Regions from separate parts of the Stenotrophomonas sp. ATs4 genome, predicted to be linked through region 2. Evidence: riboswitches for the same ligand, from Rfam matches in the RefSeq annotation. Region 2 holds a riboswitch; the other holds the start of a gene.

Region 1 (4,412 bases), on a different contig from region 2:
CGAAGCACTGGTGCCGCCGCTGCTGCAGCACCTGGGCATCGGCGATGCGTTCGCGCTGATACTGGGTGGCGATTCACTGCCGCAGCGCAAGCCCAGCGGCGAGCCGCTGCGACACATCGCCGCGCACTTCGGTCTGCCGGTGGAGGCGTGCCTGATGGTGGGTGATTCGCTGACCGACTACCGCGCTGCTGAAGATGCCGGCATGCCGATTGCGCTGGTGCGTTATGGCTATCCGCGCGGCCTGGACCTTGCCACCGCGCATGCGGTGGCGGTCATGGATGACCTGCGTGAGCTGCCGGGGTTGGCTGCCGACTGTCCGACGCCGTGATCCGCTCGCCGGGCATGGCCCGGCGCTACCGATCGTGTAGATCGACGCCATGCGTCGATGGCGTGGATCGCTATTTCGGCTGGTAACGCACGCTCAGCTGGTACTCGCGGCCGGGCTGGTTGAACAACGCTACCGTCTCGTAGCGGCGATCGAACACGTTGGCGGCGCGCGCCAGCAGCGACCATTCCGGCGTCAGCGCGTACTCGGCGCGCAGGTCCAGCGTGCCATAGCCACCAACCTTCACCGAGTTGCTGGCGTTGTCAAAGCGCTTACCCGCACCCTGCACGGTCAGGCCGGCGCGGAAGTCACCGAAGCGGCGGTCGATGTCCAGGCGCGCGGTCTGCTGTGCACGGCGCGGCAGCCAGTTGTCGAACTGGGTGCTGCCGTGGGTGCGGTTGCGCGGGTCGGTGTAGCTCAGCTGTGCGTTGATGTCGAAGCCGGCCAGCAGCACGCCACCGGTCAGCTCGGCACCACGGATGCGTGCCTTCTCAACCTGCTGCATTTTCATCGTGGACGCATCGTAGGTGATCAGGTCATCGATGCGGGTCTCGTACACGTCCAGGCCCCAGTGCCACCCCTGGCCCTGCTGCGAAACGCCGAGGTTTGCGCTCTTGGACTTTTCCGGGTTCAACGTCGACACGCCGCTCCATGGGTCATACAGGTCACTGAAGGTCGGTGCCTTGAATGCCGTGCCGTAGCTGGCGTTGAGGCGCAGGCCATGGTCCAGCTGCATCGCCCAGCCGGCGCTGCCGGTGGCATGGTTGCCGAACTGCTGGTTGTCGTCGTTGCGTGCGCTGACCTGTAGCTGGTGGCGGCCGAAGCGTCCCTGGTACTGCACGAATACGCCGGTGTTGCGACGGCTGTCGACCCGATAGCCGGCGCTGCTGCCGTCCAGGTTGTCTTCGCTCCAGTCCACGCCGGTGCTCAGCAGCTGACCTTCGGCCAGCGTGATGTCACCCTGCAGCGAGGCGCTGTCACGATGGGTCTGGGCGCTGCCAAACACCCCCGGTGCGCCGAAGTTGTCCGACTCGTTGTCGCTGCGGCCGACGTTGGCGGTGAACGCCAGTCGCTCCGACGGGGTGTAGCGCACCTTGCCGGCCAGCACCTGCTGGCGGGTCTCCGAGTAGTTGTAGTAACCGTCGTAGTGGTTCTTGCCGTCGGCGCGCAGTGCGCTGCCTTCCACGTTCCACTGGTCGTTGAAGCTGTAACCGCCGCGCAGGCTCTTGGACAGGTTGCGGTAGCCATCGCGGTCGTGTTCGTCGGCAAAGCAGCCGGCAGTGAACACCGAGGAAGAGCCGCGGCAGGCATCGATGCCGTCGGAATGCTGGTAGGCGATATCCGCGCCGAACCAGCCGCGTTCGGTGCCGCCACCAATGCCGCCGCTGGCTTCGCGCAGCCCGTTGCTGCCGCCGCCGAGCTGGAAGTGCGGAGCGAAATCGCCCTGGTTGCGCCGGGTGAAAATCTGGATCACGCCGCCGATGGCGTCGGCGCCGTACAGGCTCGACTGCGGGCCGCGTACGATTTCCACGCGCTCGATCTGCGCCAGCGGCAGGTCCTGGTACATGGCCAGGCCGAGGTCGGCACTGTTGATGCGCACGCCATCGACCAGCACCACGGTATGGCCGGAGTTGGTGCCACGCAGGAACAACGAGCTCTGCTTGCCCAGGCCGCCGGTATTGGTCAGGTTGATGCCGGCGCGGCCGCGCAGCAGTTCCTGCAGCGAAGTGGCCTGGCTGGATTCGATCTGTGCACGGTCGATTACCTGCGCCGGTGCGATGCTGTCCTGCAGGGCGATCGGGGTGCGGGTGGCGGTGACCAGGATCTGGTCGAGCGCCGATGTGTCATCGGCGGCCTGGGCCAGCACGGGCAGCGCGGCCAGGACGGCCAGGGACAGCATTCGGGACTGCAGCTTCATCGGGGGAACTCCGGGTGCCACGCACGCCCGCGTGGCGAAGGGGAGGAGCCGCAAACGCAGGCACGCGCCGATGTCGCAGCGCAGGCCGCGATCATCCAGCGCCATGCCCACCGCATCGCGACCTTGAGGCTTCCGGGCCGGTCTCCGGGCTTGCCGCCAGGTGGCGCGAGGCCACCGTCCAGGCGCCTTCCCATGCACGCGGCACAGTGGCGTAGTTGCCTGGAACTGACGTGCTTACCGTTGCGGGGGCAGCGCCGGCATGGCGTGGGAACACGCGTCACCGGCTTCCCGTTTCAACCTGCCGGCCGTGGCCGCAGGTCACCTGGAAGTGCGCGCAGTCTACGGCATCGCCAGCTGGTAGAGTGAAGGCCGTCGCACGCACTGCGGTTGGGAAGCGGGAACATGGTTGCAAAGGATCGCTTGCAGTTCCTCGATTCGCTTCGAGGCTTGGCCGCCGTCTATGTCGTGCTGTTTCACGTCCAGTCGATGCCAGCGCCGGCGTTGCCCGTTGCGGCCGGGTTGTTGCCGGTACTGCAGCTGGGAGCCACCGGCGTCGCCCTGTTCTTCGTGATCAGCGCGTTCTCCCTGTGCTACACCCAACCTCGCCACAAGGCCAGCGGACGGCCCTTGCTGAGTTTCTACTTGCACCGCTTCCTGCGGATTGCGCCGCTGTTCTACGTGTTGCTGGCGTTCTCGATCTTCCGCGATGGCCGAGGCAGCCATGCCGGCCATCCCTGGGCCGAGATCGTTGCCAATGCCACGTTCACCTTCAACCTGTTCCCCGGCTGGGAGCAGGGCATTGTCTGGGCCAGCTGGGCGGTTGGCGTGGAAATGCTGTTCTACGTCATCTTCCCTGCGCTGTACCTGCTGGTGAATGACGGACGCCGGGCCTGGATGCTCCTCTTGTCGCTGCTGGGGCTGGCGGCGTTGGCCGGAACCGGCGCGCTGGGTGCACGCGCGGAAGCTTCACTGGGCGGCTATGGCTGGCTGACGCACGCGCCCGTGTTCGCGATGGGGCTGGTGGCGTTCCACGCGTACAACGCGCTCTCGCAACTGCCTCCGGTGCGGGCACGGTGGTGGGGGATGGCACTCAACATGGCCGGTGCCTTGTTGCTGTTGCTGGTCGTGGCGGGAATCGCAGGTGGCTGGAGCGGGGCAGGACAATGGCAGCTGGCCGGCCTGGGCTATCTGGCAGTGCTGTTGGGCTGCTCGCAATGCCCGCCGCGTCTGCTCGTCAACCGGGCGACGGCCTGGCTGGGTACGGTGAGTTACTCGCTCTACCTGGGGCATCCCATTGTCATCGCCGTGCTGGGACCGGTGCTGCGCCGGTTGCTTGCGTATGTTGGTGACGGGACATCCGGCTATCTGCTGTGCGCTGCACTGGTGCTGGCGGTCGCACTCCCGCTGGCTGCGCTGGGACATCGTTGCATCGAAGCACCCATGATCCGACTGGGTAAACGCATGATGGCGTCGCTGTCTGCTTCACGCGCAGGACTCCGTACCGGGCAGGCTGAGGGCGGCCCACGCTAGAATGACGCGCCCCGCTATGGGGACGCTGTCCGGAAGTGGTGTTCATGATGTTGCTTCAATCGCCGATCTCTCCTGCGCCGTGCGCGTACCCGTCACTGACCAGCGTGCTGCACGCGGTTGCGGTGCCATGATCCTCGACCTGGTCCGCCACGCTGGCAATGGTCGCGATGAATTTCTTGATGGCCGCAGTGATCCAGCGCAGCTGGCCCGCCTGCCGCAGGAACTGGTTGACGCTTACGCCGCGCAGCCCTGGGAGCGGGTGATCAGTTCGCCGCGGCTGCGCTCGCTGCACACCGCGATGGCGCTGGCGACTCCGCGTGGGTTGGACGTGGAGACGGACGAGGAATGGGAAGAGCTGGACTTCGGTGATTGGGACGGGCAGTCGCTGTTCGACCTGCCGGAGCACGCATTGGCGGCCTTCCACGCGGATCCGCATGCGTTCCCGCCGCCGAACGGCGAAAGTTGGGGCCACTTCGAACGGCGCATCGCACGCGCGCTGGATCGCCTGCTGGACGACGACGACCCTGTGCCGACGCTGGTGGTCAGCCACGGCGGCCCGCTGCGCATGGTGCTGTCGCAGGTCTGCGGCCTGCCGATGTCGCTGTGCTGGGCGCTGCGCATCGATCACGGCACCCGCCT
Region 2 (4,412 bases):
CTACACTCGGAAGATGCGCCCCGATTCCATCCTGACCCTGTCCTGCCCCGACCGTACCGGCATCGTCTACCGCGTGTCCGGCCTGCTGTTCGACCATGGCTGCAACATTCTCGACGCCCAGCAGTTCGGCGACGAGGAAAGTGGCCGCTTCTTCCTGCGCGTGCATTTCGACCGTGACGCCAGCCTGCCGCTGGAAACAGTGCACGCCGCCATGGCCACGCTCGCCGCCGGTTTCGGCATGGACTGGCAGCTGCATGATGGCCGCCGCCGCGCACGCCTGCTGGTGCTGGTCAGCAAGCAGGGGCACTGCCTCAACGACCTGCTGTTCCGCGCCCACAGCGGCCAGCTGAAGGTGGACATCGCGGCGGTGGCATCCAACCACGCCGACTTCGCGCCACTGGCCGCGTCCTACCAGGTGCCGTTCCACCACCTGCCGGTGACCGCCGATACGCGCGCGGTACAGGAGCAGCAGATCATCGACCTGGTCGAGCGCGAACGCATCGACCTGGTGGTGCTGGCGCGCTACATGCAGATCCTGTCACCCACGCTGTGCCGGGCCCTTGCTGGCCGCGCGATCAACATCCACCACAGCTTCCTGCCCAGCTTCAAGGGTGCGCAGCCGTACCACCAGGCACACGCGCGCGGGGTCAAGATCATCGGCGCCACCGCGCACTACGTCACCGAGGACCTGGACGAAGGCCCGATCATCGAACAGGACGTGGCCCGCGTGGACCACGCGATGGCACCGCGCGAACTGGTGCGGCTGGGCAGCGATACCGAGTCGCTGGTGCTGGCACGCGCCGTGCGCCGCCATGTGGAGCACCGCATCCTGCTCAACGGTCACCGCACGGTGGTGTTCCGGTAGTGCCGGCCGCAGGCCGGCAATTGCAGGAATTCGGAGGTTGCCGGCCAGCGGCCGGCACTACCGTTTCGGGTCAGGCGATCACAATTCCCGCCTTGCCCAACGCCTCGCGCACCATCGTGTCATTGGCTTCGGTTACCGGCTTGGTCAGTTCCCACAGGAACTTCACCCGGAAGCCGGACTTCACCGCGTCCTGCGCGCTCCACAGCACGCAGTAGTCGCGGGCCAGGCCGCACACGTGCACCTCGCGGATGCGGCGCTCGTGCAGCCAGCCGGCCAAGCCGGTAGCTGGGCGCTCGCCATCGGGGCCATGGTTCTCGCGGAAGGCGCTGTACGAATCCACCTGTTGGCGCGTGCCCTTGCGCAGGATCAGGTCGGCCACGGTCCAGTCCACGCCCGGGTGCAGGGCGGCACCGGCGCTGCCCTGCACGCAGTGGTCGGGCCACAGGGTCTGCGGCTGCGCGTGCAGCAGGATGGTCTCGAACGGGCGCTGGCCGGGGTGCTGGCTGGCAAACGAGGCGTGGTCGGCCGGGTGCCAGTCCTGGGTCGCCACCACGGTGCGGTAGCGGCGCTGCGTCAGCAGATCGGCAATCGGTGCCACCAGCGCATCGCCCTGGTCGCAGGCCAGCGCACCACCGGGCATGAAGTCCGGCTGCAGGTCGATCACCAGCAGGGCGACATCGGCGGGCAGGGCAGTCATGGCAGATCCGGTACAACGAAAGGGGCGACCAGCGTGGCCGCCCCTTGCTTGCGCGTCAATCGCCCTGCGGCGTCTCAGCGTCCTGTCCGTAATACAGCAAGCCGATCTTGATCCGCTCGCGGCCGTTCTCGCGGCGGTGGCGGTTGGCATCGCGCAGCGAGTACACGCAGCCGCAGTATTCCTGCTGGTAGAACTGCTCGCGCTTGCTGATCTCGACCATGCGGCTGGCACCGCCGCCCTTGCGCCAGTTGTAGTCCCAGTACTGCAGCCCGTCGTAGTGCGACGCAGCGCGTACACCGCAGTCGTTGATCTGCGCCATGTTCTTCCAGCGCGAGATGCCCAGCGATGAACTGATGGTGTCGTAGCCGTGTTCGTGCGCATACAGCGCAGTGCGCTCGAAACGCATGTCGAAGCACATCGTGCAGCGGACGCCACGCTCGGGCTCGTTTTCCATGCCGCGCGCACGGCTGAACCAGTTGTCGGTGTCGTAGTCGCAGTCGATGAAGGGGATGCCGTGCTGCTCGGCGAAGCGGATGTTTTCCTGCTTGCGCAGCTCGTATTCCTTCACCGGGTGGATGTTGGGGTTGTAGAAGAAGATCGCGTAGTCGATCCCGGAGGCGGTGATCGCCTCCATCACTTCGCCGGAACAGGGCGCGCAGCACGAATGCAGCAGCAGGCGCTTGCCATCGGCGGGCAGGGACAGGGTGGGGCGTTGGAGCTCGGTCATCGTCAGGTACCGCATGGACCGTCGGCAACGGCGGTGGCCCATGCATCAGCGCGTGGGGGAAACAGGGCTGGCCAGATACCGTGGAAAGGACGCACGCGGCCACGCCGCCTGCACGCGCAGGACAACGACGGCCCCGGCAACCTCCCCGCGGAGATTCCAGTTCGAGTCAGGGGACGGTCGTGTCCCCCGGCCGGGGCCGGTATTCGGGCTGATGGACACGGGCCGCAGCCCACCTACTACCTGCCGCTTCCCAGGCGTGAGCCCAGTGCTGTTGGCAGGATTCGTTTCCATTCACCGCTGCGGGGCAGCTCCGGAATGGGCGCGCGAGGCGCGTTCACCGGATTCCCGTTTAAACCCCTCCCGTCATCTGAACGGCGGCAGGGGTACCTTCGGCGTGCCAACGGTGGACGCGTTGGCGGCAATGGTCAAGGGCCAATGAAAGCGCAGGGTTGTGGCTCGTTTCTCAGGCTGTGAGAGCGCCTCTTGTCATACTGGGCACCGGCAGATGGGAGGTGGCTCGTGGCGGCGAAGTACTGCGATCTGGTCATGAAAGGCGGCATCACCAGCGGCATCGTGTACCCCAATGCGGTACTGGCGCTGGCCCGCGAGTATCGCTTCAAGAGCATCGGTGGCACCTCGGCCGGCGCCATTGCTGCGGCGGTGGCGGCCGCGGCGGCATGCGGTGATCGCCGCCAGCAGGCCGGCGAGCACCTGCCCGGCGACGCGGGCTATGGCGGGTTGTCTGCGGTGTCGGCGCAGCTGTCGCGGCGCGGCTTCATCTACAGCCTGTTCCAGCCCGCACGGGGCGCGCGCGCGGCCTATCGGCTGCTGGTGGTGCTGACCGGCAATGCCCGCCTGCCGCACAAGCTGCTGTGCCTGGCCGTTGCCGTGTTCGAGATCGCGCCGCTGGAAGTGCTGGTGTCGCTGGCGCTGCTGCTGGGCCTGGGCTGGTGGGGCGGTGGCTGGAGCGGCGTGGCCGCCACGCTGCTGCCGTCGTTGCTGTGCGCCTACGGTGCCGGCGTGGCCGGTGCCGCGCTGCGGGTGGCGCGGGTGGCGCGGCGCAACCTGCTGGGCTTGTGCAGCGGCCTCGGCCGCGACACACGCACGCCGGCGTTGACCGAGTGGTTGCATGAGTGCCTGCAGCAGTTGTCCGGCAAGCCGCTGGACGCACCGCTCACCTTCGCTGATCTGCACGATGCGCCGCGCTATGCCGGCGAGCCGGACAGCCCGCATGCGATCAGCCTGCAGATGATCACCACCTGTGTGTCGCACAACGAGCCGCGCACCCTGCCGCTCGGCGGCGCGCAGTTCTGGTTCCTGCGCGAGGAGTTCGAGCAGTTGTTCCCCGCCAGCGTGGTGCAGTGGCTGGTGACGCAGGCCGGCCCGCCCCTGGAGGTGGAAGGGCGCCAGTACTACCACCTGCCGCAGGGCCCGAAGCTGCCGGTGCTGGTGGCCACGCGCATGAGCCTGAGCTTCCCGCTGCTGATCAGCGCAGTGCCGCTGCACGAGCCCTCGCGGCGAGAGCGTCGCTGCGAACCCACCGCGCCTGCGGCCGACCAGGAGCACAACGTGGCCGACAGCATGGAAGGGCTGACCAGTGCCGGACAGACCTGCGGCCCGGTCATCACCGCTTTCCGCATCTGCTGGTTCTCCGATGGTGGCATCAGCAGCAACTTCCCGATCCACCTGTTCGACGCCGCCTTGCCGCGCTGGCCGACCTTCGCCATCAACCTGGTCTATCCGCAGCACGCTGAAGAGGTGAGCCACGGCAGCGCTGGCCGCCAGTCGCTGGAACACGCGGTGTTTCTGCCCACCGAAAACCGTCATGGCTGGCAGCGCACCTACCAGTCGATCGCTACGCCGCTGGCGGCCGCGGAACTGGGGCGTTTCCTGTTCGCAGTGGTGGCGACCATGCAGAACTGGCGCGATCTGCTGCAGGCGCGCGCACCGGGCTACCGCGACCGCATCGTGCACGTCAGCCTGCAGGGTGACGAAGGCGGCATGAACCTGGACATGCCGCAGGAGGTGCTGACCCGCATCGCCGACAAGGGCAGCCTGGCCGGTGCGCGCTTCTGTTCGTTCTCGTTCGAGAACCACTACTGGATCCGCTGGCGCAATCTGGC

Evidence for each region. Region 2 has a riboswitch for cobalamin ahead of ABR323_RS08630 (epoxyqueuosine reductase QueH). Riboswitches for the same ligand answer to the same signal wherever they lie in the genome.
Region 1: it holds a riboswitch for cobalamin, as region 2 does, so the genes downstream of both, btuB (TonB-dependent vitamin B12 receptor) here and ABR323_RS08630 (epoxyqueuosine reductase QueH) in region 2, are expected to answer to the same signal.

The regions. Positions count from the first base shown of each region.
Region 1 covers NZ_JBLYPK010000001.1:605,172-609,583, reverse strand. Annotated here, with positions in the region: gene gph (phosphoglycolate phosphatase) at 1-328, shown strand, start outside; gene btuB (TonB-dependent vitamin B12 receptor) at 399-2,243, opposite strand; cobalamin riboswitch at 2,362-2,584, opposite strand; gene ABR323_RS02860 (acyltransferase family protein) at 2,664-3,773, shown strand; gene ABR323_RS02855 (histidine phosphatase family protein) at 3,901-4,412, shown strand, end outside.
Region 2 covers NZ_JBLYPK010000004.1:106,123-110,534, reverse strand. Annotated here, with positions in the region: gene purU (formyltetrahydrofolate deformylase) at 14-865, shown strand; gene pncA (bifunctional nicotinamidase/pyrazinamidase) at 936-1,562, opposite strand; gene ABR323_RS08630 (epoxyqueuosine reductase QueH) at 1,618-2,304, opposite strand; cobalamin riboswitch at 2,467-2,695, opposite strand; partial or broken gene ABR323_RS08625 (hypothetical protein) at 2,836-2,922, shown strand.